DNA from 4 places in the Streptomyces sp. NPDC001663 genome. Region 4 is predicted to be linked to each of the others. Evidence: riboswitches for the same ligand, from Rfam matches in the RefSeq annotation. Region 4 holds a riboswitch; each other region holds the start of a gene.

Region 1 (7,698 bases), on a different contig from region 4:
AGGACGACGGCCTGCGGGCACCGGCCGCCGTGGAAGCCGCCGCCTACTTCGTGGTCGCGGAGGCGCTGACCAACGCCGCCAAGTACAGCGGCTCACCGCGAGCGGCCGTCCAACTCGTGCGGATGAAGCGGGGGTTGCGGGTGCGGGTGGCCGACGAGGGCCACGGCGGCGCCGACGAGAAGAGCGGCTCGGGCCTGCTCGGCATGCGGCGCCGGGTCGCCGCGCTGGACGGGACCGTGGAGATGTCCAGCCCTGTCGGGGGCCCGACCGTGATCGACGTCATGCTGCCGTGCGTGTGGTGAGCACCCGGGACTCAACCCGCGTTGAGCTCCGTCAGCTCGCCCAGCGGCAGCGTGTGCTGGGTCTGCAGGACCTTCGCGCGCAGGTAGCGGACGTTGTGGGCGGTGGTGAAGACGCCGGTCGGGACGCGGTCGTGGACGTCGATGCCCAGCTCGCGAAGCTGGCCGGCCTTGTCGGGGTTGTTGGAGAGCAGGTCCAGCTCGTCGATGCCGAGGGCCTGCAGCATCTGCGCGGCGGCCGTGTAGTCGCGGTCGTCCTCGGGCAGCCCGAGGGCCGCGTTCGCCTCGTACGTGTCGAGGCCCTGGTCCTGGAGGGCGTACGCGTCGAGCTTGTTGTAGAGACCGATGCCGCGCCCCTCCTGGCGGAGGTAGAGCAGCACGCCGCCGCGGGTCGCGATGCGCTCGACCGCCTCGCGCAGCTGGGGACCGCAGTCGCAGCGGGCGGAGCCGAAGACGTCGCCGGTCAGGCACTCGGAGTGCAGGCGCACCAGGGGGACCTGGCCGGGGGCCGGGTCGCCGAGGACGACGGCGACGTGCTCCTGGCCGTCGGTCAGGCCGTGGAAGGTGACCAGTTCGGCGTCGACGCTGTAGCCGTCCTGGAAGCGCAGCGGCACCCGGACGCGGGAGCGCGGGGTGGCGGCGGGGAAGTCGGGCATGCGGGTCTCCGGGGTCCGTTCTATCTGCTTCAGTTTTGAAGCAGATCCATGGTCCCGGACCCTACCCCATGCTTTAAAGTTGAAGCAACAGCTTTTCGTGGCGCCTCACGAACACGGCCCGGAGGAGCGGCGGCGCCAGGGGACGTCCTCCGAGGTGGGGCGCTCCTCCCGCTCCAGCGTCTGCACGACTCCAGAGAAGATCTCCTCCAGCTGTTCCACCTGCTGCGGGGTCAGCTGGTCGAAGAGCAGGGAGCGCACGGTCTCCACATGCCCCGGCGCCGTGCGCTCCAGTACGGCCATCCCCTCGTCGGTCAGCGTGGCGAAGCTGCTGCGCTTGTCCCACTTGCAGTCCTCGCGCCGGATCAGGCCGTCCTTCTCCAGCCGGGTCACGGCGTACGTCAGCCGGCTGCGCGTGATCTTCGACTTCTCGGCCAGGTCGGTCATGCGCAGGCTGCGCTCCGGTGCCTCGGAGAGGTTGGCCAGGATGGAGTAGTACAGATGCGGCATGCCGGCGTCCTGCTGCAGCTGCCGGTCGATCGCGTCCTCCAGGAGGTGTGTCGCCGCGATGTACGCGCGCCAGGCGCGCTGCTCCTTCTCCGTGAGCCAGCGAGTCGTCATGCACCCAGTGTAAGTTTGTTTCAAAGTTTAACCAAGCCTGTCCGCCGCCGAGAGTGAGCGCGTCCGATGCCCCGTCCGTACGTCCTGCTGTCCGCCGCCGTCTCCCTCGACGGCCACCTCGACGACACCGGGCCCGACCGCCTGCTGCTCTCGTCCCCGGCCGACTTCGACCGCGTCGACGAGGTGCGGGCCTCCGTCGACGCGATCCTCGTCGGCGCCGGCACGATCCGTGCCGACAACCCGCGCCTGCTGGTCAACTCGCCCGAACGCCGCGCCGTCCGCGTGGCCGCCGGAAAGCCGGAGTACCCCCTCAAGGTCACGGTCAGCGGCTCCGGCGATCTGGACCCGACGGCGAAGTTCTGGCACACGGGCGGCAAGAAGATCGTCTACACGACCGACAAGGGCGCCGAGCGGGCCCGCGCGCTCGGCCTCACCGCCGACGTCGCCCCGCTCGGCCCCGACCTCGACTGGCGCCGCCTCCTGACGCACCTGCACGACGTACGCGGAGTGCGGCGTCTGATGGTCGAGGGAGGTGGCACGATTCACACCCAGCTCCTCCAGCAGGGCCTGGCCGACGAACTCCAGCTCGTCCTGGCCCCCCTGTTCGTGGGCGACCCGAAGGCCCCCCGCCTCTTCGGCCCCGGCACCTACCAGGGCGGCCGCCTGCGCCTGGTGGAGACCCGGCGGATCGAGGACGTGGTCCTCATGCGCTACGAGCCCACCGCCCCCGGCGCCGGCCCCCTCTCCTCCGCCGCAGACCACCACTGGCTCGCCCTCGCCTGCGAACTGGCGGCCCAGTGTCCGCCCTCCCGCACGGCCTTCAGCGTCGGCGCGGTGATCGTCGCCGCCGACGGCACGGAGCTCGCCCGCGGTCACTCGCGCGAGGGCGACGACCCGGTCGTCCACGCCGAGGAGGCGGCCCTGGCCAAGCTGGACCCCGCCGACCCGCGGCTCGCGTCGGCGACGGTCTACAGCAGCCTGGAACCCTGCGCCCACCGCGCCTCACGCCCCAAGCCGTGCTCGCGGCTGATCCTCGACGCGGGCGTACGGCGTGTGGTCACGGCCTGGCGGGAGCCGGACACGTTCGTCGAGGACGCCGACGGCAGCGGGCTGCTGGCCGCGCAGGGCGTCGAGGTGGTCGTACTCCCGGAGCACGAGGAGCGGGCCAAGGCACCGAACGGCCACCTGCTCGCATGAGCCGCCGCAGGTCATGACCGGGCCGCGGAAACCGTGCATGACCGGCCCGCGAACAACCCGTGTGCTGACAGCCCCGCGGATGGCGTATGCTGGTGACACACCGACGCGGGGTGGAGCAGCTCGGTAGCTCGCTGGGCTCATAACCCAGAGGTCGCAGGTTCAAATCCTGTCCCCGCTACTCAAGGCTCAGGGTCGGAGTCCAGTCACTGGACTCCGGCCCTGAGTGTTTCCCCCGATCGGCCTTCACGGCTCGCGCCCCGATCCCGCTCCCGGAAACCTGGAGCCGTGGAGCAGGAGGGGCCGATCTCGTACGCGCGCACCTTCGCCCGCATGCTCCCGCCGCTGCTGCTCGTCGTCGGGGCGATCTACGACTACCTCACCCCGTCGGAGTTCACCGCGGGCCCGCTCTTCACCGCCGCGCCCCTGGTCGCCGCCCCGCTCTACTCGCGCCGGGGCACCGTCCTCACTTGCATCGCGTCCGTCCTCGTCGTCGCCGCCGTCCATCTCGAGCTCGGCATCCTCTTCCACATCGACTCGATCACCGAGCTGGCGACCGTGCTGACGGTCGCCGTGCTGGCCGTCCTCATCAACCTCCTCGTCCGCCGCGGCCGCGAGCAGCTCGCCTCGCAGCGCGAGAGCGCCGAGGCCGCCCAGCGCGCCGTCCTGCCCCAACCCGCCGAGCGGATCGGGGGGTTCGCCATCGCCGCACGCTACGAGGCGGCGCAGGAGGACGCCTTCATCGGCGGCGACCTGTACGCGGTGCAGGACAGCCCGCACGGCGTACGGCTGGTCGTGGGCGACGTACGGGGAAAGGGGATGGGGGCGGTGGCCGCCGTCGCCGTCGTCATCGGGGCGTTCCGCGAGGCCGCCGAGCAGGAGGCCACGCTGGAGGCGGTCGCGCAGCGGCTGGACCGGGCGCTGGCGCGCGAGGCGGTGCGGCGAGAGGGGATCGAGCTGTTCGAGGGGTTCACGACCGCCGTGCTCGCCGAACTCCCGCACGGCGACGGCATCCTGCGGATCGTCACCCGCGGCCACCCGCCCCCGCTGCTGCTGTGCCCCGACGGCACCGTGCACACCCTGCACGCCCGCGAGCCGGCCCTGCCGCTCGGCATGGCCGATCTGGGCATCTGGCCCGACCGCGCCGAGGAGATCGAGTTCGCCGGCGGGGCCACGCTGCTGCTGTACACCGACGGGCTGTCCGAGGCACGGGACGAGCACGGGGTGTTCTTCGACCCCGCGGACCGGCTCTCCGGCCGGGTGTTCCACGACCCCGGCGCGCTGCTCGCCCGCCTCGCGGAGGAGGTGCGCCGGCACACCGGGGGCGGCACGACCGACGACATGGCACTGCTCGCCGTACGACGGCCGACTCCTGACCGAATGTGACCGCGTGTGATCGGGCGACCGCCCTCCGCATAACAACTGACATACCGTCAATACCTGTGAGGTTCTTGAGGTGTGGCCAACTCGCCCGATTTTCGCCGCTCCTGGCACGTACGTCCTGGCCAGAAAGGTTAATGATCAAGCGGAACACCTTGGAATCGGCACCCCGGGTCTATTAACGTTCGATAACGCAGCGCGGTCGTCCCAGCCGTCACAAGAGGCGGCTCCGTGCGCACGCGCCGAATCCCGCAAGGGAACCGGGGAACCACCACCCTGGGGTGAATCGCGCTGATACCGCCGTGGACCCACGGCAGGTATACGCGCGTAGGAGACCTTCCTGCTCCGAACCCGTCAGCTAACCCGGTAGGCGAGAAGGAAGGAAAGGAGCACGCCCACGTGGCGTCCAACCCGCCTGCCCCGGCAGCCCCGTTCGTGCCGAGCACCGAGCCCTTCGGCTTCGCCGGCCCCCGCACCGACGAGGGTCCGTGGGAGGAGTGGAACCCCACCGAGGAGTCCCTCCGCCCGGTACGCGGCCGGCATCGTGTGGCGAAGCAGCGCGGCGGGGGACTCGCCCGCAGCTCCACTGTCCTCGGCGTCGGTGTCATAGCCGCCGTCGGCGCGGGCGGCATGGCCAGCGCCAACACCGGCAAGCCGCCGGTGTCCATCTCCATGCCCGATCTGCCCTCCGTGTTCGGCGACTCCGCCGACGCCCCCAAGGGCTCCGCCACGGCGCTCAGCGATGTCGGCGTGACCTCCGCGGACACCGCGCAGGGCGCCAAGGGTGCCGGTGAGGCGCTGCGCGACCGCATCATGGCGCAGGCCGAGTCGCAGCAGGTGCAGATCGACAGCAAGGCCCAGTCGGCCACCGAGGCGGCCCTCGCCAAGCAGGTCGACGACGCGGCCGCCAAGGCCGAGAAGGAGGCCGCGGCCAAGGCCGAGGCCGCCAAGGAGAAGGCGGAGGCGGAGGCCAAGAAGGCGGCCGAGGCCGCGCGCCTGGCCGAGCTGGCCAAGCAGTTCAAGCTGCCGGTCGTGTCGTACACGATCACCGGCACCTTCGGACAGGCCGGCTCCATGTGGTCCTCCGGCTACCACACGGGCCTCGACTTCGCCGCCCCCACGGGCACGCTCATCAAGGCCATCCACAGCGGCACCATCACCGAGGCCGGCTGGGCCGGCTCGTACGGCTACCGCACCATCCTCACCCTCGACGACGGCACCGAGCTGTGGTTCTGCCACCAGTCGTCGATCAGCGTGAGCGTCGGCCAGAAGGTCAGCACCGGTGACGTCATCGGCCGCATCGGCGCCACCGGCAACGTGACCGGCCCGCACCTCCACCTCGAGGTCCACCCGAACGGCCAGTCCACCGGCATCGACCCGATGACGTGGCTGCGCAGCAAGGGCCTCAACCCCTGACGTTTACAGGATCTTTGCGGGCGTGCCGGAAGGACTGTTCCGGCACGCCCGTTGACGTAGTACATGACTTCTCTTCGCAAGCTCGGCTCCTCCGACCTCGAGGTCTTCCCGCTCTCCCTCGGCGGCAACGTCTTCGGCTGGACGGCCGACGAGGCCACTTCCTTCGCCGTGCTCGACGCCTACGCGGCCGTGGGCGGCAACTTCGTCGACACCGCCGACTCCTACTCGGCGTGGGTCGACGGCAACCAGGGCGGCGAGTCCGAGACGATCATCGGCAAGTGGGTCAAGGCGCGCAGCAACCGCGACGACGTCGTGATCGCGACCAAGGTCAGCCAGCACCCCGACTTCCCGGGCCTCACCGCCACCAACATCAAGGCCGCCGCCGACGCCTCCCTGCGCCGCCTCGACACCGACCACATCGACCTCTACTACACCCACTTCGACAAGCCCGAGGTGCCGGTCGAGGAGATCATCGGCGCGCTCGACGAGCTGGTGAGGGCGGGCAAGGTGCGGCACATCGCCGTGTCCAACATCTCCGCCGAGCGGCTCGCCGAGTCCCTGGAGTTCTCCGACCGCGAGGGCCTGGCCAAGTACGTGGCCATCCAGCCCCACTACAACCTGGTCTCGCGCGACACGTACGAGGGCGCACGCCAGGACCTGGCCGCGCGGTACGGCCTGGCCGCCGTTCCGTACTTCGCCCTCGCCTCGGGCTTCCTCACCGGCAAGTACCGCCCCGGTACGACGGTCGAGGGTGCCCGTGCGCAGGCCGGTGCCGGCAAGCACCTGGAGACCGAACGCGGCCGCAAGGTCCTGGCCGCCCTCGACGAGATCGCCGGCTCCCGCGCGGTCCCGGTCGCGACGGTGGCCCTGGCCTGGCTCGCGGCCCAGCCGACGGTCGCCGCCCCGATCGCCTCCGCGCGCACGGTGGAGCAGCTTCCGGCACTGCTGGGGGTGGGGGAGCTGACGCTCACCGAGACCGAGGTCGCCCGCCTGACCGCGGCGTCGGCCTGACGCCCGTCCTTTCCGAGCGCTGCGCCTGTCTTTTCGGGTGCTACGACCGGTACGGGTTGTACGCGGGATTCGGCATCGCCGGGTATCCGTACACCCCGTACATCGGCCAGGGCGGCGCCACCACCGGCACCGGGGGCGCGGTGACCCGCGCCGCGTAGTCCAGCGCGGGCCGCGCCGGTTCCCGCCGGCTCCACAGCTCGTGGAGCAACTCCCGTTCCCGTACGACGAAGTCGGCGCCGGCGCGGCCACGGCGCCCCCGGTGCCGCAGGAACGCCAGGGAGGTCGCGTACGCCTCGTACTGCGCGACCTCCCTTGCGGCGGGCTTGCCGAAGTGCTGGGCGGCGTACTGGCGGGCCAGTCGGCGTGCCCGCATCGAGCCGAGGGCGTAGGGCTCGACCGGGGTGAGCCAGCCGGCGACGGCGTAGGCGGGCAGTTCCTCGCGGACGGTGCGCAGTTCGCGCTGGCGGGTCCAGATGACCAGCCAGGTCAGCAGGCCGAACGCGGGAACCATGAAGGCGGCGTAGACCGCGAAGAAGCCGTACTCGCCGAAGGTCGAGGAGCCGTTCCAGATCGCGTGCATGCTCATCGCGAGCAGCAGGCCGGAGAGCGGGACGATGACGCGGCGCAGGTGCTGGCGTTCCGCGGAGAGCGCGGCGAGGCCGAAGCCGATGCCGGTCAGGACGGTGAAGAGGGGGTGCGCGAACGGGGACATGACCACACGCACGAAGAACGTCGCGGCGGTGACGGAGGCGATGCCGCGGTCGCCGGTGAGCTGGTCGGTGCCGAAGGCGGTGCCGAGGTAGAGGATGTTCTCGGTGAACGCGAAGCCGGTGGCGGTGACCCCGGCTATCACCACCCCGTCGACGATCCCCGTGAAGTCCCGTCTGCGGAACAGGAAGACGAGCAGGACGGCGGCGGCCTTCGCGGACTCCTCGACTATCGGCGCTATGACGGTCGCGCCGAGGGTGTCCGCGCTGGACGGATCGGCGGTCGCCGTCGCTATCCACTTCGTGGCGAAGCTGTTGGCGACGATCGCTATCAGCGCCGCCGCGCAGGCGCCCCAGGCGAAGGCGAACAGCAGGTTTCTCCAGGGCCCGGGGGCGACGCGGTCGAGCCAGCGGAAG
Region 2 (7,698 bases), on a different contig from region 4:
GGCGCTCGCGGTCCCGGCGGGGGCGAGGGCGGCCAGGGCGGCGCCTGCGGCCAGGGCCCCGAAGGTTCTGCGCGTGGTCGGGCGATGGCCGGCGTTCACTGGTGCTCCTTTGCGATGAGGGCGAACAGACGGTCGGCCACCTTGCGATGGCCCTGTGCGCTGGGGTGGACGGTGCCGGTCCGAACTCGCCCTGGAGTCGACGCCGTAGGCACTCCCCCGTTGCCGGTCTGGATCACGCCCGGCCGCCCGAAGCCGACCTGGGTGATGGAGTCGCCGTAGAAGGCCAACTCCGGTCCCGGACGGGCCCCGGCCACCGACGCCGTCAGCAGCATGTGTCTCATGACGGGATCCGGTCGCCGATCAGGGCCAGGTTCTGGATGGCGGCGAGGGCCCACTGGGCCGAGGAGTTGGTGGAGATCCACGGGATCTCCTCGGTGGTGCGCAGAACGGCAGGGGTCTTGATCGTGACGCGGGACCAGTCGTTGGAGGGGAAGTAGGTGTCGCTGCCGGTGAAGAACTCGTTCCACGCGCGCCTGGCGAGCGTCGGGTCGTCCTTGCGGTTGGCGGCATAGGCCGTGATGCGGGAGTGGGCCGCAGGGAGCGCCGACTTCCAGGTGGAGCCGGTGAGTTGCTTCTTCTGGGCGTCGGTGGCGTTGTAGTACTGCGCGTAGTTCAGCCAGGCGGTCCGGAACTCGGGTTCCTCGTCTCCGAGCAGCGACACGATCTCACTGTTGGTCTCGACGAGCCCGAAGACGGCGCTCAGGTGCGAGACGTTCACGCTCTTGTCGGTCGTGATCGCGAACTTGCCGGTGTCGGCGTCGAGCAGCCCCGCGCCGGTGAAGAAGCCGTTGGGCTGCGCGGCGATCGTCCGCAGCGAGTTGACCAGCTTGGCCTTCGCCTTCTCGGCGCCCGGACCGCGCCGCTCCCACTCGGTCAGCCAGGCCGCCGAGATCCCGCCCCAGTCGGTGCCGAACCCGACGGACAGCGCGTGTCGGTCGCCGGGCTGGTAGCCGTCGGTGCGGACCTTGCGCTGCGGGTCGACCTCGAGGAACGTCAGCTCCACGTCGACGAGTTCACGCAGCAGGTCGCCGGTGCGTTCGTCGCCGGTGAGGAAGTAGTGGAAGCGGCGGTTGGCGGCCGTGGAGATGCGGACCTGCTTGGCGCTGTCCGCGAAGTGCTGCACTCCGTGGCGAGTTCCGAGGCCGGCCCACTTGCCGAGGTGGTAGACGTCGACCTCGCCGGTGTGCCGGGTCATCGCCTCCGCGAACCGGAAGACCTCGGCCGAGCCGGTGCGCAGGAAGTGGTACCAGAGCCAGAGGTCGGTACCCAACTCCGAGTTGTCCCAGGCGAATCCGCCGACGTCGTAGCGCCAGACGTGCCGGTCGTTGTCGTACGTGTGCTGGACGTCGCCGTAGTCGAGGAACCCGTACCAGCGGCGGTCCTCGCGCTGGTCGCGGTAGTAGGCGAAGAGATCGTCGAGGTGGTTCTCGACCGCCTTGCGGGCGCCGTTGGAGCGGTCGACCGGGGCCCAGTCGCCGAACACCCCTGCCGCATGGAGCCGTTGAGGCGTTGCGGTGAGCAGCGGCGGGGTCGCCGTGGCGGCGGCCTGCGCGGCGAGCACCGCGGCGCTCGGTGTCTTCTCCAGTGCCCAGAAGGTGAGTTCGCTGGTGCGGGCGATGCCGTACGGGGTGCCGAAGCCGGGTTCGTAGTCCTCGTACGTGATCTCCAGGCCCTCGGCCTGCTTCTCGTACGTGTCCTGGCCGCGGCCGTCGTGGTAGAAGCGCAGGTCGAGGGGCTGGGCCTCGGGCGAGTAGAGCCAGAGGGTGACCTCGGCGGCCTCGCTCGCGGCGCCGCGGACGTCGAGCTGGGTGGGGTGGCGCTGCCAGAAGTCCCGCAGCCCGAAGGAGAGTCCGCCGCCCGCTCCGCCGACGTAGCCGAAGCCGCCCGCGCGCCGACCGGCGGCGGCCTGGATCCAGCCGTGGCCCGCCTTGGTGCGCTTGCGGACGACATAGCCGTCGGCGGTGGGCTGGGTGAGCGTGAAGTCGCCCCACTTCGGGATGTAGGCGAGGCGGCTCGACACCCGCGTGTCCCAGGTGGACGTGTCCGGCAGCTTCTCGCCGGCGATCTGGGCATCGCGGACCGCCCGGCCCGGGTCGCGGCGCAGACCGGTGATGCCCTGGACGGCCTCGCCGAACAGGCCGCCGCCCGAGTCGGCGAACCGTATGTGCCGGTCGTACGGCTGGTCGGAGAGCGGCACCGTGAAGCGGATGCCGAGGCCGCGCAGGAAGTCGCCCTCGTCGGAGCCGGGCTTCTGCTCGCCGTCCCAGACGAAGGTGTGCACCAGACGGAAGGCCTCGGCGCCGGCGAAGAAGACGAAACGCAGCGTGTACGGCAGCCAGGTGCGCCCCCCGCGGCGGTGCCGGCCCTCGACGCGGACCACGGCCCGCACCGGGCCGTCCTGCTCCACCTCGACCTTCTCGACACGACCGGCGAACTGCTCGACGTCCGCGCCTTCGCGCACGGACTCCTGCCGTACGGCGACCAGTTGACCGGCCCGCGCGATTTCGACGGTCCCGCGTCGGACACTGCGGACGACCGTGTCGGAGCCCTTCGCGCCGAAGACGGCGGTGATGACGCCGGTGGACACCTCGACGCGTCCGGCGGAGCGGGTGACGGTGACCTTCCGCGCGGGCGTGGCGGGAGTTCCGGCCGTGAGCCGGTACGCCGACGCCTTCGGAGCGTCCGGCGCGATCGCGTGCGCGGTCCACTTGACCGAGCCGTCGGGCCAGTAGCCGGTGATCCAGGTCTGTACGGGGACGTCCGCGCCGTCCGCGCTCGCGAGCCGGAACCTCTGCTCCGGCCGGTGGGCGCCGCGCGCCCAGGGCACGCCCCAGGTGGCACCGGCGTGGACGTCCGGGGCCTGGCCCTCCAGCCAGTGGAGTTCGGCGTCGTAGCCGTCCGCCGCGGCGGCGGTGCGGGCCCAGGAGAACTGGGCGGCGGCGGCCGCGGCTGCGGCGCCCTTGATGACGGTGCGTCGGTCGACGCCGGGCACGGGGACCTCCGTAGGCCTCGAAAGGCGTTAGAAAGCGCTTGCATCGCTACGGAGATCACTGTGTCCCCACTTTCCCCTCGCTGTCGACAGCCCTGCACCACCCGCCACAAGACCGCAATGAAGCGATCATGGCGCCGCAAAGCCGAAGACACCGAAGGCCGGACCCGGGGATCGGGGTCCGGCCTTCGGCGGCGTGTCAGGCGATGGGTCGGCGGGGGGTCAGCCGACTCCGACGCCCTTCGAGCGGAGGTAGGCGACCGGGTCCACGTCGGAGCCGTAGTTCGGCGTGGTCCTGATCTCGAAGTGCAGGTGCGGGCCGGTCACGTTGCCGGTCGCTCCGGAGAGGCCGATCTGCTGGCCCTCGGTCACGGTCTGGCCTGCCGAGACGGAGAGCTGGGACAGGTGGCCGTACTGCGCGTAGTAGCCGTCGGCGAGCTTGATGACGACCTGGTTGCCGTACGCGCCGCCCCAGCCCGCGGAGACGACGGTGCCCGCGCCCACGGCCTTGAGGGAGGTGCCGGTCGGGACGACGAAGTCGACGCCCGTGTGGTACCCGCTGGACCACATGCTGCCGGCCACGTGGTAGCCCGTGCCGACGGTGGCACCGGCGACCGGGAGCGTGAACCCGTTCGCGGTGCTGGTGGTTTCGGCGGCCTGCGTGGCGGTCGTCTTCGAGGAGGAAGAGGACTTCGCCGAAGAGCCCCTCGACGCAGAGGCCTTCGACGGGGCGGAGGACGAGGACTTGGTGGTGCTCGTCGCGGCCTTCTTGCCGATCGTGAGCTTCAGACCCGGGTGGATCAGCGACGGGTCGTCGCCGACGGCCCGGCGGTTGTCCGAGTAGAGCTTCTTCCAGCCGCCGGCGACGTGCTGCTCGTCGGCGATCTTCGAGAGATAGTCACCGGCCCGGACCGAATAGGTCCGCACGCCCGCGGTCTTCTTCTCGGTCGCCTTCTTCTCGGCGGCCGGAAGGGACTGGACGGTCTTTTCCGAAACCGACTGGGAAGCGGACTGCGGGGTGGCGGCATGGGCCCCGGCGGCGCCCATGAGCGGAAGAGCAAGGGCTGCGCCACCGGTTCCGGCGACGGCGATGGAGCGAGTGAAACGCTGGGACTTCGGGCGGCGGTGCTTACCCTTCGCGGGCATGGCGAATTCCTCTCCGGCGCCTACGAGGTGAGCTGTCGGGTGCGAACTGGAGATGTCCGGCCGCGTTTTGGACGCGACTTAACCCCTAGCCGTTCCGGAGACCGGAACAGGCAGTTGTACCTGTGGGTCCCCCGCTCCTGCCGTTCACGGGTGAGTTGTGCGGGCACCGGGCGGCGGCAGGATTGGGCGTCCGTCCGGATTGGTGGCGAACGTAAGCGACCGCGACGCAAAGGGACAAGTGACGGTTCCCTGTGAATGGGATTCTGTTGATCCCTTGTGGGAATTCGCGGTTACCCAGCGTGAATTACGGGAGCATCTCCTTACCCAAACCCCCATGTAAAGCATGTGAATTACGTGAACATGACGGGCCACGCACGGTCACGGATATGACGCTCCTCACGTGACACTGCTCCACCACACCTCATTCCAGAGCGAGTTGGAACGAAGGATGATGAAGCAGAATCAACGCGCCAATTCGGACAGACGACTCAGATGCGACGCAGCCGGAAGATCGCCGCATCGAGGTCACCGCGCAATCCGGTACGAAGTCCGTGATGCAGCAATACGGCACCCCCGTGAACTTCGCCCGTTTCGAGGCATTCGTACGATGCTGCCGGATCGAGGCCGCGCAGCCGCAGCGCCGGTACGGGTTCGCCGTAGCTCTGAGCCTGGAGCCAGGCAAGGACAACCGCCTCGTCCCCGCGCACGTACTGCACCGCGCTGAGTCCACCCGTCGGGGGTCGGAGCCGATAGAGGTCGCCGTGCTGCACGAGGGGCCGGATCCCCTTGTAGAGCGTCACCCACTCCTGAGCCTCGGCAAGCTCCTCCTCAGTCCACTGAGTCAGGTCCCCGCCGACGCCGAGTACGCCCGCCATGGCGCTCACGAACCGGAAGCGCAGCGAGCTGACCCGCCCGTTGAGCTGGGTGTTCGGGCTGTCGGTGACCCAGGCGGCCATTACGCGCGCAGGGTGGATCTGGCTGAAGCCGTGCTGGATGGCGAGCCGGTCGAGCGGGTCGGTGTTGTCGGAGGTCCACACCTGGTCCGTACGGCTCATGATCCCGAGGTCGATCCGGCCGCCACCGCCCGAGCAGGACTCGAAGGCGACGTCGGGGTGGGCCGCCCGCAGCCGATCCAACAGGGCGTACAGGGCATGGACATGGTCGACCCAGAGCCGCTGCGGGTAAGGCTCGTCCGGCCAGCCCGCGTCGGTGAAGCAGCGGTTGAAGTCCCACTTCACGTAGTCGATCGGGGCGCTGGACAGGAGCGCGTCGAGTCGCTCCCACAGGTACTCCTGGACGTCCTCCCGGGCCAGGTTCAGTACGAGCTGATTGCGGAATTCCGTCCGCTTTCGTCCCGGTTGGAACTGCACCCAGTCGGGGTGTGCGCGGTAGAGGTCGCTGTCTGGGTTGATCATCTCGGGTTCGACCCAGATGCCGAACTGCATGCCGAGGGCGTGCACATAGTCCGCGAGCGGCTTGAGGCCGTTCGGGAACCGGTCCGGGTTGGGCGTCCAGTCGCCGAGTCCGGCGCGGTCGCTGACGCGCTTGCCGAACCAGCCGTCGTCGACCACGAACAGCTCGACACCGATCGCCGCGGCCCGGCGCGCAAGGGTCCCCTGCTGCTCCTCGGAGATGTCGAACTCCGTGGCCTCCCAGGAGTTGAACAGCACGGGCCGGTCCCGGTCGGCGTCCGGGATGACGTACGCGCGCTGGTACGCGTGCCAGGCGCGGCTCGCACCGCCGAAGCCGCCGTCGCTCCAGAGGCCGGCGAAGACGGGGGACGTGTACGACTCCCCCGCCTCCAGGCGCAGCAGCCCGGAGTCGTCGTAGCCGGCGCCGCCGGTGATCTGCACGCGCGCGTCCGGGAGTTGCGCCACCGCGATCCGCCAGGAACCGGACCAGCCGAGAGCACAGCCGTAGACCTCGCCGCGCTCCTCGGTCGCGTCGGTGTCGAGCGCGACCCAGGGCAAGTGCTGGTGCCCGGTGTGGCCGCGGCGGCTGCCGATGACCTTCTCACCGTAGGTGAGAGGAGAGGCGGTCAGCCGGGATTCCGCGGCCCACCGCCCGTGCAGCTGGGACAGCCGCCAGCCCTCCCGATCGGGCAGGGTCCAGGTCGCGGGGTCGGCCCGCAGCAGCTCCAGAGCGGGCCCGTCGTTGTCGAGGGTCACCCATCGCTCCACGACGTCCTGCCGCATCCGGTAGTGCAGCGTGATCGCGAGCCCGCCGTCGCGGAAGCGGAGCCGCAGATGGTCGCCCTCCCCCTCGTACGTCTCGAAGCGCCACTCGGTGCCGCGGCGCTCGTCGGTGCGCACGGACAGGGCGGGCCGCACGAAGCGGGGGCCGCCCTCGACCGGGTACTCCTCGCGTCCGTCGAGTGTGGACTCGAAGGGCCAGTAGTCGGGCAGCGGGCGGACGGCGAGCGCCTCGGCGTCCGCGAGCGTGATCCGGGGACCCCAGTGCAGGTGCAGGAGCTCGTCGTCCTCGGTGAGATGGACGGCGTAGCCACTGGCCGGCCCGGAGAGGAGCCATGTACGGCCGTTGTCGGCGATCTCCAGCATCAAGCCCTCACATATCCGAACAGGTGCGATCAATCGCCAACATCATCAAGGGCCATGGGGCCCGCTCGCAACGCCTGTGGACAACTCATTGCCTAAGGAATCCATGTCGTATCGTCGGGAGAGTCCCTGTCGACGAGCCGCGCCGGCGGGGGCGGACTGGGAGGAGCCCCCGTGACGCAGCAGATCCCGTCGACCGAGCCCGAGCTTGCCGGAGTCCGCAACTTCCGTGATGTTGGCGGACTTCCGACAGTGGACGGACGGCGGGTGCGGTACGGAGTGCTGTTCCGCAGCGGCCACCTCGCGCACGCGACCGAGGAGGACGCGGAGTTCCTCTCGTCCCTGGGACTGCACACGATCTTCGACTTCCGGAATGCGGCGGACCAGAAGCTGGAGGGCCCGGACGTCGAGCTGTCGGGCGTGCGCAATGTGAACCTGCCGCTGACCGACCCGGCGGAGGGCTCCGAGTTCTGGAAGATGGTCCGGGACGGCGAGATCGACCAGCTGCGGGAGATCCTCGGCGACGGCAGGGGGGCGAACCGCATGATCGGTTCGTACCGGACGATCATCAAGGAGCGCACCGGCGTGCACGCACGCGTGCTGCGCTCCCTCGCCGAGGACAGCGTGCCCGCGCTGATGCACTGCGCGGCCGGCAAGGACCGCGCGGGCCTGTCCATAGCCGTAACGCTGCTCACCCTGGGTGTCGAGCGCGAGGCGATCGTCGCCGACTACATGGAGTCGAACGCGAAGCACCGCCGCTACAAGGTGCGCCGCAGCAGCTCCTCACCCGAGGCCTACTCCCCCGAGGTCATGGAGCTGCTCAGCCCCTTCTTCGAGGCGCGTGCCGAGTACATGGCGGCGGCCTTCGAGACCATCGAGGAGACGTGGGGCAGCGTGGACGCCTACCTGGAGCAGGGACTGGGGGTCACGCCGGAGCTTCGCGAGCAA
Region 3 (7,698 bases), on a different contig from region 4:
GAGCGGCCGTGGTAGCCGATCGGGAGGTGCTTCCAGTTCGGCGTCAGCGAGTCCGCCGCGTCCGGGCGGAAGATCTGGCCGACGTTCCGCGCGTGGTTCTCGGAGGCGTAGAAGTCGACGTAGTCCGCGACCTCGAACGGCAGATGGAGCGTGACGGACGACAGCGGGTGGAGGAACGCGGCGATCGCCTCCTGGTGCGCCGGCACCGTCACCCAGGCCGTCAGTGCCCGCCGCACGTCCGACCAGGCGGTCCGGCCCGCGGCCAGCAGCGGGTTCAGGGAGGGCTGCGCGAGCAGGGCGGCGTACGGCGAACCGAGCGCGAGGGACGCCGCGCCCGCGTCCAGGACGTGGTCGCCGAGCCGGACACCTACGGTCCGTTGCGCCGGATCAGCGAGCGAAAAGACGCCGTACGGAAGGTTGTGCGGGCCGAAGGGATCGCCCTCGGGGACATCGAAGGGGGGCATGGGGTGCTGCCTCACTCTCACCATGTGTCGCGAACCATGTGTGTGTGCCGCATGAGGACATGTGGCCGCGCCACACGTTACGGGTGAGTTGCCTGCCTGGGCAGTGTCTAAAGAGTTTGCAATGTCCGAATTGGCCTTGTCGGAGGCCCCAATTCCGGCTTAGCGTCCTTTGGGGGACACGGACGGGGTGGGTCCGGTCCGTAGGGGGGACGCGTGGGGGGACCCGTGGCCATGAGCACGAGCAGTGTGCCTTTCGAGGCCGACCGTGACGTGCCGGGCCTGATCGTCAAGTTCGGCGATTACCCGCTGCATCACGGCGGTGTCGGCGCGATCCGCAGTCTGGGCCGTCTCGGCGTGCCCATGTATGCGATCACGGAGGACCGTTACACGCCCGCCGCCTCTTCCCGCTATCTCAAGAAGGCCTTCGTCTGGCCGACCACCGGCACGGAGGACCCCGACCACCTGGTGGAGGGCCTGCTGCGCATCGGGCGGCGCATCGGCCGCCCCACCGTCCTCGTCCCCACCGACGAGGAGGCCGCCGTCCTGATCGCCGAGCACCAGGACGAACTCGCCGGCCGCTTCCTCTTCCCGCGCGTCGACCCCGCCCTGCCACGCCGTCTCGCGAGCAAACAGGGCCTGCACGAACTGTGCGTGGAACACGGCATCCCGAGCCCGACGGCCGCCTTCCCGCAGTCGTACGACGACATCGTCGCCTTCGCCGAGAAGGCCCGCTTCCCGGTGGTGGCCAAGAACCGCGAGGCGTTCGTACGGCGGAAACGACCCGCGGTGAACGGCACGACGCGGATCGGCACGCGCGAGGGCCTGCTCCGGCTCGCCCGCGACTGGGGCGAGCACCCCGGGGTGATCCTCCAGGAGTACCTGCCGCGGGAGGACGCCGAGGACTGGATCGTGCACGCCTACTTCGACCAGGACTCGACCCCGCTCGCCATGTTCACCGGTGTGAAGGTGCGCTCCTGGCCGCCGCACGCCGGAATGACGGCGAACGCGTACGTCGTCGACAACCCGGAACTCGCGGACATCGCCGCGCGTTTCATCAAACAGATCGGCTTCACCGGCATCATCGACCTCGACCTGCGCTTCGACCGGCGCGACGGACAGTACAAACTCCTCGACTTCAACCCGCGCATGGGCGCCCAGTTCCGGCTCTTCGAGAACGAGTCGGGGGTGGACGTCGTCCGCGCCATGCATCTGGATCTGACCGGACGCCCCGTTCCGGAGGGGGAACAGCGGGCCGGCCACCGGTACATCGTGGAGAACATCGACCTGCCCGCCCTGCTCGCCTACCGCCGCAGCGGCTATACGACGCCGCACGCACCGGCGCGCGCGAGCGGGACGGAACTGGCCTGGCTCGCGGGTGACGACCCGCTGCCGTTCCTCACGATGCTCGCGCGCTTCGTGCGGCCGGGCGCGAAGCACCTGTATCAGCTGTGGCGGACCAACCGCCGCGGCAGCACCACCAGTTCGAGCAGCTAGCCAGCCAGCTCAGCTGTGAGAGCCGGACACGAAGTGACGAAGTGAATGTCCTGGGGAGGGACTTCGTGATTCAACCGGTTGCAATCATCGGCGCCGGGCCCTTCGGCCTGTCGACCGCCGCACATCTGCGAGCACGCGGCATCCCGGTCCGCGTCTTCGGCGACCCCATGGTCAGCTGGCGCGACCACATGCCCGTCGGCATGCTCCTGAAGTCGACCCCGGTCGCCTCCAACTTCGACGCCCCGCAGAAGGGCCACAACCTCGTCGACTACTGCGACGCCGCCGGCATCAAGCGGCTGGTGACGGACGAGGACATCATCCCGATCGAGACCTTCATCGCCTACGGCGAGTGGTTCCAGCAGAAACTGGTGCCCGAGCTGGAGCAGGTGCGGGTGGTGTCGGTGGACCGGCGGGGAGGCGGCGGCTTCGAACTCAAGCTGGACTCGGGCGAGTTGTTCACCGCCCGGGCGGTCGTCGTGGCGACCGGCCTGTCCGGCCTCGCCCATCTGCCGGCCGAGCTGGCCTCGGCCGCGGCGGACGGACCCACCCCCACGGGCCCGGTCTCCCACAGCTCCCAGCAGCACGACCTGACGCGCTACTCCGGCAAGGACCTGATCGTCGTCGGCGCCGGCCAGTCCGCGCTGGAGACCGCGGCGCTGGCGGCTGAGGCCGGCGCACAGGTGAGGGTGGTGTCCCGCGGTCGCGGCAGGGTCGCCTTCGGCGCACCGCCGTGGAAGCAGCCGAAGCTGCGCCCCGAGTCGCCGTTCGGCCGCGCCTGGTCCCTGTGGGCCCTCAGCTACTACCCTCACCCCTACCGCTACCTTCCGGCCGAGGCCCGCCACTACCTGGTGCGCCGCGTCCTGGGCCCGCTCGGCGCGTGGTGGCTGCGCGACCGCTTCGAAGGCAAGGTGCAGGTCAGCGAGGTCGACCGGATCGTACGGACGGACGCGGCCGACGGCAGCCCGACGCTGACGGTCCGCACGCAGGCGGGCCGCACGGAGCAACTGTCCGCCGACCACGTCATCGCGGCAACCGGCTACCGGGTCGACATCGCGGCCATGGACTTCCTCGGCCACGAGCTGCGCACGCAACTGGCAGTCAGCCGGGGCACGCCCAAGCTGGGTGCGGGATACGTCTCCTCGGTCCCGGGCCTGTACTTCACCGGTCTGCCGGCCGCGGCGTCGTACGGCCCGGTGATGCGGTTCGTGTGCGGCACGGAGTTCGCCTCCCCGAGGCTGGCGAAACACCTGGCGGCGGCACACGGCTGAGGCCTACGCGCCCTGTGCCCGCTGCCGGTTGAGGAACCCCTCGATCAGCCCGGGCGGGTTGGCCGCCTCGGTGGCCTCGAAGTCCCAGCCCGGGCAGTCCATGTCGAACACCACGACGGGCAGCGGGCGGCCCAGTATCTCCTCGATAGGGCCGCTCGCATGCAGATGCCGGGCGAGGTCGACACAGGCGTCGGCGAAGTGCAGATGGAGCAGCTCGCGCTTGGCGTCGATCTCGTCGTCCTCGCCGACCCCCACCTCTTCGTTCTCGCCGTCGTACCAGAGCCCGAGCCCCCTGACCTCGTCCTCGTACCGCGGGCCGCCCACCGGATCCTCGGGTACGTGTTGTAGCCGATGGCCACGTACGGCCGCCGGGTGTCGTAGTCGATCTGCCAGATGCGGAACGAGAGCGCGTACATCTCGGGCCGCAGCTCCAGAGGGAACCGCTCCAGGATGCCGACGGCGGCCTCCCGCAGATGCGCCTGGAACTTCCCCGCCCGATCCGTCACAACAACAGCCCCCGCTCCGGCAGTCAGTGAAAGCGACACCGCAAGCGTCGCACCCGCCACTGACAACGGACTTCGGAGGCAGCACCGGAAGCGGCCGAAAAAGGCCCATGCCGGTACCGGAAAGGCCCGTACCGATACGGGAGTTGACGAAGTGGCCGGGGTGAACGGGGCGGTCGTCCGGTTGGTGATGAGTCGGCGCGGCGTCCGGTCCGTATTCTCTGATCATGGCCGCACCCACCGCATATGCACTCATCGCCACCGACCTGGACGGCACGCTGCTCCGAGGCGACGACACGCTCTCCGACCGGTCCCTCGCCGCGCTCGCGCGGGCGGCCGGCGCTGGCGCCCGGCACCTCGTCGTCACGGGCCGGCCGGCCCCGAGAGTGCGCCCGCTCCTCGACGAACTGGGCGGCAGGGGGCTCGCGGTGTGCGGACAGGGCGCGCAGGTGTACGACGCCGGCGCGGACCGTCTGCTCTGGTCCGTCACGCTGGACAGGGAGCTGGCCGAGACCGCCCTGGGCAAGATCGAGGCCGAGGTGGGCGAGGTGTACGCGGCCGTGGACCAGGACGGCGTGGACGGCCTCACACTCATCGAACCGGGCTACCTGATGCCGCATCCGGCGCTGCCCGCGGTGCGGGTCGAGCGGCGCGGCGACCTGTGGTGCGAACCCATCAGCAAGGTGCTGCTGCGCCATCCCGACCTGACGGACGACGAGTTGGCGGCGACGGCGCGCTCGGTGGTCGGTTCGCTGGCCACCGTCACCATGTCGGGGCCGGGGACCGTCGAACTCCAGCCATGCGGCATCACGAAGGCGACCGGCCTCGCGCTGGCCGCCGAATACCTGGGACTTGGCCCGGAGGGGACGATCGCCTTCGGCGACATGCCGAACGACATCCCCATGTTCGACTGGGCCGCCCACGGCGTCGCGATGGCCAACGCCCATCCCGAACTCAAGGCGGTGGCCGACGAGATCACCCGGTCGAACGAGGACGACGGCATCGCCGTCGTCCTCGAACGACTCTTTCCGTGACGGCAGAGATCTAGTACGCCCCGAAGACGTTGTCGATCGAGCCGTACCGCGCGGCCGCGTACTTGCAGGCGGCGGTGATGTTCGCGACCGGGTCGAAGGGGTCGAGCGACGTTCCGGGCACGTGGTAGGCCAGGAACGTCGGGTCGATGACCTGCAGCAGACCCTTGGACGGGGTGCCCGCGGCGGCGTTGGAGTCCCAGTTGTTGATGGCGGCCGGGTTGCCCGACGACTCCCGAATGATGTTGCGGTAAATGCCGTCGTACGTCCCGGGAATTCCGTTCTGCGCCATGATGTCCAGCGACTGGCGGATCCATCCGTCCAGGTTGTTCGCGTACGTCTTGGCGGAGGCCTGGGTGGCGTGCGCGACGGACGAGGACTTCTTGGTGGCCGTCGCGCTCGCCGTCTTCGTCGTCTTGACCGTCAGCTTCAGGCCGGAGTGGATCAGCCTCGGGTTGTCGCCGATGGCCTTGCGGTTGTCCTTGTAGATCTGCTGCCAGCCACCCGGAGTGTCGTATTTGTCCGCGATGCCGTAGAGCGTGTCGCCCTTGACCGTGGTGTACGTGACGGACTTGACCTGCGATGCGGCCGACACGGCAGCGGGGGCCTGGGCCGGCGTCGCGGCACTCGCGGCGGTCGCGCTCAGGAGCGGGATCGCGAGGGCGGCGGTGCCGGTTCCGGCGGCGACGACACCTCGGGTGAGGGGGCTGGTTCTGGGGCGGCGGTGCTTGCCTCGGGGCATGGCGCTGTTCCTCTCCGGCGCCTACGAGGTGAGCTGTCGGGTTCGGGCGGGGAGTTGCCCGGCCGTGCCCTGGCGGGCACGGCTTCACCCCGAGCCGTTCCGGAACGCATCGAGACGTCCGGACCGGCGACTTACCTGGGTCCCCCGCTCCTGCCGTGTACGAGTGGGTGCGGTGATGGATGGCTCGGGCGGCGGCAGGATTAGGCGTCCACCCGGCTGGGCCGGAAACGTATGCGAGAGCACATGCCCGAAACAAGTGCCGGACTCATGGATCGCACCCATTGACCTCGGCATGAGCCTTATGGGGCGCTTGATCCTTTGCGGCTGCCAAGGCTCAACTCGCTCATGGCGCAAGGGGAGACGCGAACCGTGGGTGGTGGCGACGCCCGCGGTCGTGCGTGACTCAAGTCACTGACATCTCGCCCGATTCGCGAAGCGTGCAAAAACGGGCAATGTCCTCAACTCATAGTCAACCGGCCGTCCGTGGGATTCGCTGCTCCCATGTCCGGTGGAAGACGACCTCCCCGCCGTCCGTGCAAATCACCTCATTCGAGGCGATGAAGTCCTTTCCGGTACAGCTGATCTCCGAGCGCGTACGGACCGTGGCGTCCCACGCGAGCTCCGGCCGGTGCAGGCGGACGAACCAGTCCGAGCGGGTGCGGGCCGACAGGGGGTCGGCCTCGTGGATCGTGTACGTCTCCAGGGCGTCCTCGGTGAACTCCAGACCGTCCGGGTACACGCGCGTGCCGCCGTAGCGCGGGTCGACCTCCAGACGCCACTCGCCCTTGGCGACGTCCCGCACCACGAGTCGCTCGGGGCGCGGTTCGTCCAGCGTGATCGGGGAGTTCACGCCCAGCGGCTCCGCCTGCTCCGGCTCCTCGAAGGTGATCGCCGTCTCGGCCAACGCACGCGCGCGTACCGGAAGTTCCAGCGAACTGCCTTCCGGATGCAGCGTGAAGCCGGCCGCCGAATCGGGCTGCGGCCAGATCCACGGCCAGTACGTGGAGGACACGGCGAGGCGGATGCGGTGACCGGGCGGGAAGACGTGACCGATGCCGCTCAGCTCGAACTCGACGTACTCGGTGGCACCCGGCGTCCATGGCACGGCCCGGTCGCGTCCCTGCCGCGCGGACAGGTTCAGTACGCCGCGCGTGACGAGGGTCGATGAACCATCCGGTGCCATGTCACACAGCCGTACGGCAATCTGACCGCTCGGCACCTCGGACGTCACCCGCAGCCGCACCCTCGGCCGCCCCAGCACCCACGTCTCCTCGCCCACCACGAAGTCGAAGCACACCGACCGCCCGTCGTCGTCGCGCTGGTCCGGCGGCAGATCGGCGTCGTTGCCGAAGGGGAAGAAACGGCCGGCGTCCACGCCAGTGTGCTGGGGTGAGCGGACCGGCACAGCGGCGGTGGAATGTGACACAGCACTGTCCCGAAAGCCGTACGAGACCGCCGTGACGTTGGGCGACGGCCACGCCGGCTCCCCGACCCACCGCCCCGGCAGCGTCCCGTACACCGTGGCCGGAGGATGCGAGTCGCTGACGTAGGCACGCAGCAGGGGCTCGCGCATCGCCCCGGAGTCGATGCCCTTCAGCCAGTGGTCCCACCAGCGCAGGGTCTCCTGGAGGAAGCCGATCGCGGGGCCCGGCGGCAGACCGCGGTCCGGGTACTGGTGCGACCAGGGGCCGATCAGGCCTCGTACACGGTCGGCGGGCAGGTGCTCGACGAGGCGGAGCACGGTGTCGCGGTAGGGGTCGTGCCAGCCGCCCACCGCGAGGACGGCGGCGTCGATCGCGCCGTAGTCCTCGCAGACGCTGCCGTGGCGCCAGTACTCGTCCCGCGTCTGGTGGGCCAGCCAGGTGTGCAGGAAGGGCTCGACGGCGGCCTCCAGACGCTTGATCCACATCTCCCGCCAGACCGGGCCGACGTACAGCGGATCAGGCGGTCGCGACACGAAGGCGAGCATCGTCGCCGCCCACGCGTGCATGTCCACCGCCAGAACGGAACCGCCCATGTAGTGCACGTCGTTGTCATAGCGGTCGTCCGTGGAGCAGACCGTGACGATCGCCTTGAGCGGCTCGGGCGCGAGGGCCGCGATCTGGAGGGAGTTGAAGCCGCCCCAGGAGATGCCGAACATGCCCACCTTGCCGTCGCACCAGGGCTGCGCCGCAAGCCAGTTGACCACCTCGACGC
Region 4 (7,698 bases):
GGGGTACCCATGACCCGACCGACCGCCCGCTACGTCCTGCCCGAGTTCACCGAACGCACGAGTTACGGAACCAAGTCGATGGATCCGTACTCGAAGCTGCTGGAGGAGCGGATCGTCTTCCTCGGCACGCAGATCGACGACACCTCGGCGAACGACGTGATGGCGCAGTTCATGTACCTGGAGCACAAGGACCCCGACCGGGACATCGCGCTGTACATCAATTCGCCGGGCGGCTCGTTCAGTGCGATGACGGCGATCTACGACACGATGCAGTACGTCACCTGCGACGTGGAGACGACCTGTCTGGGCCAGGCGGGTTCCTCCGCCGCGGTGCTGCTGGGCGCCGGCGCGCCGGGCAAGCGGTTCGTGCTGCCGGGTGCCCGCGTGGTGATCCACCAGCCGGCTCTGACCGAGCCCGTCGAGGGACAGGCCAGTGATCTGGCCATCCAGGCAGCGGAGTTGACGCGGACGCGCAACCGCCTGGAGGAGATGCTCGTACGGCACACGGGACGCAGCCCGGAGCAGGTCAACGCGGACATCGAGCGGGACAAGATCCTGGACGCCCAAGGGGCTGTCGACTACGGGCTGGTGGACCAGATCATCCCCAGCCGCAAGGCCACCCTCGCCCCGCCCACCGGGCGGTGAGCGTCCGGTGCTCCCACCCGAACTTCCGCCGTTGCCCGCACTCACGCGCGCCGAAGGCGAGTTGATCGACCGCTACCTCGACGTGGTCGACCTGCTCGGCCGCATCAACCCGGCGCACCACGGGGACACGTACCGCGGACTGCGCGCCGCGCAGGCGCTGGTGAGCAAGGCCGCCGAACTGCGCGACGCGCTCGCGCTGATGCACCAGCGGGGCGAGACCGAGCTGCACGCCCCCACGCTCGGGCGGGCCCTCAGGGTCCTGGACGGAGAGCGGCGCACGGCCCGGGTCACCGTGCCGCCGCAGACCGACAGTTGACGCACGTACGACCGGTCCGGACGCCCTGACCCGACGGCGAGGCGTCCGGACCGGCGTTCAAACGGACCAAATGGCGTACCCCCTTTTGGAGTAGACACGGCTCCCTTTTCACGACCGTCAGGGTTGCGCAACGCGCGTATCCAGAGGGCGGAATGAACTGTTCCGCCGCAGGTCCGAGGCTCGTCGGGGGCCTCAACGCCCCCTCGAACACAGGGGTGTCCACCCGAACGGGTGAGTGGTGAGTAACAACACAAACACCCGTTTCCATTGGGATTTTCGGACTTCTTTAGGTGAAGATCCCTTCCTGACGACAAGCCCCCGCCGCAGCGGCGGGGCGGTCCGGGCGGACGCCGAGTCCTGCCGCCTCCCGGATGACCGGTCGACAGGAGTGGATCGGCAGGAGTGGAGGACCCAAGCAAGACGGGTCGCCGGAACGGTCACGCCATGACCGGGTCGAGCAGCCCTTGGGGTGAAGCCGCGTCAGCGGCCGGGCAACTTCGCCAGCCCGAATCCGACAGGTCATCCTTCACAGGCGGCTGACGAAGGGTTGCGCATGACTGCGCTCAATCGTGTCCCGTCGCTGATGGCCCGGGCCGGTACGGCCTCGGCTCTGACCATTGCCGCTGTGGGCGGCTCCATCGTGGTCCCGGGTGTCGCCTCCGACGCCGCGGCCGCCACGCCGGCGACGAAGGCACTTCAGATCGCGGCCTCGAAAAAGGGTTCCCCCTACAAGTGGGGCGCCACGGGGCCACGGCGATTCGACTGCTCAGGGCTCACGCTGTACTCGTTCAAGAAGGCGGGCAAGAAGCTGCCCCGTACGGCGGCCCAGCAGTACAACAAGACCCACCACATCTCGTCGAAGAGCCGCAAGGCCGGAGACCTGGTGTTCTTCCACTCGGGCTCCAACGTCTACCACGTGGGCATCTACGCCGGGAAGGGGAAGATCTGGCACGCCCCGAAGACCGGGGACGTCGTAAAGCTGCAGAAGATCTGGACCAAGAGCGTCTGGTACGGCCGGGTCAGCTGACTCTCCCGCGGGGGCGACGCCGACCTGACCGGCCGTCGTCCCCGCGGGCCTGCCCCGGACCCTGCCGGTCACCCGTACGCCCTCTTCGCCTTCCCGCTGCCCCTTGCCTTCGCCCCGCGCTTCCCGTCCCTCGGCACGGTCCAGCGCGCCCTCCGCCCTGCAGCGCCGGCTTCCGCTACGGCTCCTGGGGCCCCCCGGCCGTCACCGGCTGGGCCGGCACGGTCCACGGGAGTTCGATGGAGACCGTCTTGCCGCCCTCGCGGGTCGGGCGCACCTGGAGGCGGCCGCCGCACTCGGCGGCCAGCCAGCGGATGATCACCATGCCTCGGCCGTTGTCCTGCTGGACGGCGGCCGGCAGTCGTTTCGGGAAGCGGGGGTGGCTGTCGGTGACGCCGATGCGCAGCTGTTCGTCACGGTCGAGCTCGATGTCCACCGTGAAGGTGGGTGACTGCCCGAAGGTGTGCTGTACGGCGTTGGTGGCGAGTTCGGAGACGATGAGACGGATCGTCTCGGCCACTTCCGTGTCGGCCGGCAGCCCCCACTCCGCCAGGGTGGTGACCACGTAACCGCGAGCCGCGGAGACCGAGGCGGGAACGCTCGGCAGAGTGACGGATGCTTCCAGATGGTCTGCCATGGCGCGGTCGTCCCTTTCCCACGGGACCGGAGTCCGACACGGAGCGGATGGTTCGAGTACGGTCCCGGACTGGTGCTTCTTCGCCAGACTGCCATTACCGCGCCGGTCACGGGTGGGATCCACCAAGATATGCATATATCTGTCGCTCAAAGCGGTGAACTCTGCGACGGGAGACCGTATTTGGGTGGCCCGGAAGGAGTAAGGAGTAGCGCATGCAGCACGGTCCCGCGGTACGCCGCCGGAAGCTGGGCGCCGAACTGCGTGCGTTGCGCACGGGTGCGGGGCTCACCAGTGGCGAGGCGGCCCGAATGGTGGGCTGGCACCAGTCCAAGGTGAGCCGGATCGAGACCGGGTCCAGCGGGGCAAAACCGGCCGATGTGCGGTTACTTCTCGACGTCTACGGCGTGGCCGACGCCCAACTGCGGGAATTGATCCTGGTGTTGGCGGGTTCCGACGAGGGCAGCGGCCGCCATCATTGGTGGCACGCCTATCGCGGCGTACTGCCGCCGACCTACCGGGATTTCATCAGCCTGGAGTCCCAGGCGAGCGCGATGCGCACCCTGGAGACCTCCGTCGTACCCGGTCTGTTGCAGACGCCCGAGTACGCGCGCGCGGTGACCCGCGCTGCGGTCGACGGGCTGGACGACGAGCGGCTCGACGCCCTGGTCGAGGTGAGGCTGGCCAGGCAGGACGTACTGCGTGCCGATCCGCCGCTGGAGCTGAGCGCGGTGCTGGACGAGGCGGTGCTGCACCGGGAGATCGGCGGCCCCGACGTCATGGCGCAGCAACTCGGGCGGCTCGTCGAGGCGGCGCGTCTACCTCAAGTGCGGCTTCAGGTACTGCCGTTCGCTGCCGGGGCGCATGTCGGCGTCACCGGACCTTTCGTTATCTTCTCATTTTCGCGCACTTCTGATCTGGATGTGGTTGTTCTCGACCACTTGACGAGTAGCCTCTACCTCGAACGGAAAGAAGACCTCCAGGCCTATACCGAGGCCTTCAACGCCCTTCAGATCCACGCCCTTTCGCCCGAGGACTCGTTGGATTACATCGCCGGGATAGGTGACGGCGCGTAACGCGTAAGGAGGCACCATGTCTGCACTGCCTCGGAACGTAACTTCCAGTACCGATCTGCACGGCGTGCGGTGGCTGCGCAGCAGCTACAGCACAGGCGCGAACAACTGCGTCGAGACGGCACTGCCGCACTCCGGCCCCTGCGCCGGGCTGCTGGCCGTGCGCGACTCCAAGGACCCGGCCGGACCCGCGCTGCTCTTCTCCCCCGAGAGCTGGGCGGGCTTCACGGCCGCGTTCCGTTCCTGATCAGTTCCGCATCGTGCGACACACGGCCGTGTCACGCCGACTCATGGTCGCGTCTCGCCGATCACACGCACAGCGCGTTCGATCTGCTCCCCGGAGAGGTCCGCGCGGGCGGTCAGCCTGAGCCGTGAGATGCCGTCCGGCACGGACGGCGGACGGAAACAGCCCACGGCAAGGCCTGCCGTACGGCAGTCGGCCGCCCACTGCACGGCCTCCTCCGGGGACGGCGCGCGCACGGAGACGACCGCGGCGTCCGGACGTACCGCCTCGTGACCCGCGGCGGTCAGGCGTGCGTGCAGTTCGGCCGCCACCTCGCGGGCCCGCGCCGCGCGCTCCGGCTCGCGGCGCAGCAGCCTGAGGGCCGCCAGGGCCGAGCCCGCCGCCGCGGGGGCGAGGCCCGTGTCGAAGATGAACGTGCGGGCCGCGTTGACCAGGTGGTCGATGACCCGGGCGGGCCCGAGCACCGCTCCGCCCTGGCTGCCGAGCGACTTGGACAGCGTGACCGTGACGACCACGTCGTCGGCGCCCGCGAGTCCCGCCGCCTGCGCCGCGCCCCGGCCGCCGTCGCCCAGGACGCCGAGCCCGTGGGCGTCGTCGACCAGCAGCCCCGCACCGCGCTCCCGGCACGCGGCGGCGTACTCGGCCAGCGGGGCGGCGTCGCCGTCGACGGAGAAGACCGTGTCGGAGACGACGACCGCGGTGCCCTCGTGCGTCCGCAGCGCCTTGCGGACCGCCTCCGGGTCGGAGTGCGGCACGACCTGTGTGGTGCCGCGGGCCAGCCGGCAGCCGTCGATCAGCGAGGCGTGGTTGCCCGCGTCGGAGACGATCAGCGAGCCGTGCGGGGCGAGCGTGGTGACCGCGGCGAGGTTGGCCGCGTAGCCGGAGGAGAAGACGAGCGCCGCCTCGAAGCCGCAGAAGTCGGCCAGTTCGCGCTCCAGCTCGGTGTGGAGTTCCGTCGTACCGGTGACGAGCCGCGAGCCGGTCGAGCCGCCGCCCCAGGTCCGCGCCGCCCCGGCCGCGCCCTCGGCGACGGCGGGATGGTGGGCCAGACCCAGGTAGTCGTTGCTCGCGAGATCCAGGAGCGGGGAGTCGGCCGGGCGCGGGCGCAGGGTCCGTACGAGTCCGGCGCGGCGGCGCAGCTCCGCCTGCTCGTCGATCCAGCCGAACGCCATGACTCCTCCGGGGCTTTTGTAGGCAGTGGACAGACACTAGCCGCAGCGGCCGCACCCCATGATGTGGCAATACCCACACGACGAAGTGCCTCTCTTGTTCAATCTCTCCTTGGCCGGGAGCGCTTCCTTAGGACAGGATCGGCTCTCATGGACCTGCTGAACACGCTGGTGGACAAGGGGCTTCGGCGCGAGCTGCCGACCCGCGAGGAAGCTCTGGCCGTCCTGGCCACTTCCGACGACGACGTGCTGGACGTGGTGGCCGCGGCCGGAAAGGTGCGCCGGCACTGGTTCGGCCGACGGGTGAAACTCAACTATCTCGTCAACCTCAAGTCCGGGCTGTGTCCGGAGGACTGCTCCTACTGCTCCCAGCGGCTCGGCTCCAAGGCCGACATCCTGAAGTACACCTGGCTCAAGCCCGAGCAGGCCTCCGAGGCCGCGGCCGCCGGTCTGGCCGGTGGCGCCAAGCGGGTCTGCCTGGTCGCCTCCGGGCGCGGGCCGACGGACCGGGACGTGGAGCGGGTCGCGGGCACCATCAAGGCGATCAAGGAGCAGAACGAGGGCGTCGAGGTGTGCGCCTGCCTCGGTCTGCTCTCCGACGGCCAGGCCGAGCGGCTGCGCGAGGCCGGCGCGGACGCCTACAACCACAACCTGAACACGTCCGAGGGGACGTACGGGGACATCACGACCACGCACACGTACGCCGACCGGGTCGACACCGTCAACAAGGCGCACGCGGCCGGTCTGTCCGCCTGCTCCGGGCTGATCGCCGGCATGGGCGAGAGCGACGAGGACCTGGTCGACGTGGTGTTCTCGCTGCGCGAGCTGGACCCGGACTCGGTGCCGGTCAACTTCCTGATCCCGGTCGAGGGCACCCCGCTGGCCAAGGAGTGGAACCTCACGCCGCAGCGCTGTCTGCGGATTCTGGCGATGGTGCGGTTCGTCTGCCCGGACATCGAGGTGCGCATCGCCGGCGGCCGCGAGGTCCATCTGCGTTCGATGCAGCCGCTCGCCCTGAACCTGGCCAACTCGATCTTCCTCGGCGACTACCTGACCACCGAGGGCCAGGCCGGCCAGGCCGACCTGGAGATGATCGCGGACGCCGGCTTCGAGGTGGAGGGCGCCGACCAGGTCACCCTTCCGGAGCATCGGGTGACGGCGGGCGGAGGCTGCGGTTCGCACGCCGGTGCCGGCTGCGGGTCCCACGAGGACGCCGGGTGCGGGTCGCACGAGAGCGGCGGGGTCTGCGGTACGGCCGCCACGGCGCCCGCGGTCAACGAGCCCCGCACCGACCTGGTCGCCCTGCGCCACCGCGGCGTCGGAACGGACCTCGCACCCAATGCCTGACCTGCCCGTGTCCGAGCTGCTGGAGCTCGACCGACGGCATGTGTGGCATCCGTACGGGCCCATGCCCGGCCGTCAGGAACCGCTCGTCGTGGAGTCGGCGAGCGGGGTGCGGCTGCGGCTGGCGGACGGCTCCGGCGAGCTGGTCGACGGCATGTCGTCCTGGTGGTCGGCGATCCACGGCTACAACCACCCGGTGCTGAACGAGGCCGCGCGCGAGCAGCTCGGCCGGATGAGCCATGTGATGTTCGGCGGGCTGACGCACGAGCCCGCCGTACGGCTTGCGAAGCACCTTGTCGACATGTCTCCCGAGGGCCTGGAGCACGTCTTCCTCGCCGACTCCGGTTCGGTGTCGGTCGAGGTCGCGGTCAAGATGTGCCTGCAGTACTGGCGTTCGCTGGGCCGTCCGGCCAAGCAGCGCCTGCTGACCTGGCGCGGCGGCTACCACGGCGACACCTGGCAGCCGATGTCGGTGTGCGACCCCGAGGGCGGGATGCACCAGCTGTGGAGCGGGGTGCTGCAGCAGCAGGTGTTCGTGGACCCGCCTCCGGTCGAGTACGAGGAGTCGTACGCGCAGCTGCTGCGTTCGGCGATCGAGCGGCACGCCGACGAGCTGGCCGCGGTGATCGTCGAGCCGGTGGTGCAGGGCGCGGGCGGGATGCGGTTCCACTCCCCCGCGTATCTGCGGGTGCTGCGCGAGGCCTGCGACGCACACGGCGTGCTGCTGGTGTTCGACGAGATCGCGACCGGCTTCGGGCGCACGGGCGCGCTGTTCGCCGCCGACCATGCGGCGGTGACGCCCGACGTGATGTGCGTGGGCAAGGCGCTGACCGGCGGCTACCTGACCATGGCGGCCACGCTCTGCACTGCACGCGTGGCGGACGGGATCTCGCAGGGCGAGGTCCCGGTCCTGGCCCACGGCCCGACCTTCATGGGCAACCCCCTTGCGGCGTCCGTCGCCTGCGCCTCGATCGAGCTGCTGCTCGGGCAGGATTGGCTCGGCGAGGTCAAGCGGATCGAGACGGGGCTGCGGGAGGGCCTGGCGCCGACCCGCGAGCTCCCGGGCGTCAAGGACGTACGCGTCCTCGGCGCGATCGGTGTCGTCCAGCTCGACCATGACGTCGACATGAAGGCCGCCACGGCCGCCGCCGTGCGCGAAGGCGTGTGGCTGCGGCCGTTCCGCGACCTGATCTACACGATGCCGCCGTACGTCACCGGGGACGAGGACCTGGCACGGATCGCACGCGCG

Evidence for each region. Region 4 has a riboswitch for cyclic di-AMP ahead of ACFY1L_RS20690 (C40 family peptidase). Riboswitches for the same ligand answer to the same signal wherever they lie in the genome.
Region 1: linked by a shared signal. The riboswitch ahead of ACFY1L_RS35750 (M23 family metallopeptidase) and the one ahead of ACFY1L_RS20690 (C40 family peptidase) in region 4 are both predicted to bind cyclic di-AMP.
Region 2: linked by a shared signal. The riboswitch ahead of ACFY1L_RS02490 (peptidoglycan DD-metalloendopeptidase family protein) and the one ahead of ACFY1L_RS20690 (C40 family peptidase) in region 4 are both predicted to bind cyclic di-AMP.
Region 3: linked by a shared signal. The riboswitch ahead of ACFY1L_RS07280 (transglycosylase SLT domain-containing protein) and the one ahead of ACFY1L_RS20690 (C40 family peptidase) in region 4 are both predicted to bind cyclic di-AMP.

What each region holds. Positions count from the first base shown of each region.
Region 1 is NZ_JBIAUR010000012.1:346,512-354,209, forward strand. It holds gene ACFY1L_RS35720 (histidine kinase) at 1-302, shown strand, start outside; gene ribA (GTP cyclohydrolase II) at 314-955, opposite strand; gene ACFY1L_RS35730 (MarR family winged helix-turn-helix transcriptional regulator) at 1,061-1,573, opposite strand; gene ACFY1L_RS35735 (dihydrofolate reductase family protein) at 1,640-2,770, shown strand; tRNA gene ACFY1L_RS35740 (tRNA-Met) at 2,875-2,948, shown strand; gene ACFY1L_RS35745 (PP2C family protein-serine/threonine phosphatase) at 3,056-4,153, shown strand; cyclic di-AMP (ydaO/yuaA leader) riboswitch at 4,378-4,535, shown strand; gene ACFY1L_RS35750 (M23 family metallopeptidase) at 4,547-5,563, shown strand; gene ACFY1L_RS35755 (aldo/keto reductase) at 5,627-6,574, shown strand; gene ACFY1L_RS35760 (PrsW family intramembrane metalloprotease) at 6,615-7,698, opposite strand, start outside.
Region 2 is NZ_JBIAUR010000001.1:511,636-519,333, forward strand. It holds gene ACFY1L_RS02475 (DUF6250 domain-containing protein) at 1-99, opposite strand, end outside; gene ACFY1L_RS02480 (hypothetical protein) at 96-341, opposite strand; gene ACFY1L_RS02485 (Tat pathway signal sequence domain protein) at 338-3,052, opposite strand; gene ACFY1L_RS02490 (peptidoglycan DD-metalloendopeptidase family protein) at 3,272-4,195, opposite strand; cyclic di-AMP (ydaO/yuaA leader) riboswitch at 4,200-4,378, opposite strand; gene ACFY1L_RS02495 (alpha-galactosidase) at 4,684-6,753, opposite strand; gene ACFY1L_RS02500 (tyrosine-protein phosphatase) at 6,925-7,698, shown strand, end outside.
Region 3 is NZ_JBIAUR010000002.1:214,219-221,916, forward strand. It holds gene fahA (fumarylacetoacetase) at 1-464, opposite strand, end outside; gene ACFY1L_RS07260 (ATP-grasp domain-containing protein) at 696-1,958, shown strand; gene ACFY1L_RS07265 (NAD(P)-binding domain-containing protein) at 2,024-3,226, shown strand; gene ACFY1L_RS07270 (hypothetical protein) at 3,230-3,550, opposite strand; gene ACFY1L_RS07275 (HAD family hydrolase) at 3,957-4,763, shown strand; gene ACFY1L_RS07280 (transglycosylase SLT domain-containing protein) at 4,774-5,502, opposite strand; cyclic di-AMP (ydaO/yuaA leader) riboswitch at 5,508-5,687, opposite strand; gene ACFY1L_RS07285 (CocE/NonD family hydrolase) at 5,972-7,698, opposite strand, start outside.
Region 4 is NZ_JBIAUR010000006.1:196,394-204,091, reverse strand. It holds gene ACFY1L_RS20700 (ATP-dependent Clp protease proteolytic subunit) at 10-645, shown strand; gene ACFY1L_RS20695 (hypothetical protein) at 653-961, shown strand; cyclic di-AMP (ydaO/yuaA leader) riboswitch at 1,300-1,511, shown strand; gene ACFY1L_RS20690 (C40 family peptidase) at 1,515-1,988, shown strand; gene ACFY1L_RS20685 (ATP-binding protein) at 2,164-2,622, opposite strand; gene ACFY1L_RS20680 (helix-turn-helix domain-containing protein) at 2,835-3,695, shown strand; gene ACFY1L_RS20675 (DUF397 domain-containing protein) at 3,712-3,939, shown strand; gene ACFY1L_RS20670 (8-amino-7-oxononanoate synthase) at 3,981-5,108, opposite strand; gene bioB (biotin synthase BioB) at 5,256-6,452, shown strand; gene ACFY1L_RS20660 (adenosylmethionine--8-amino-7-oxononanoate transaminase) at 6,445-7,698, shown strand, end outside.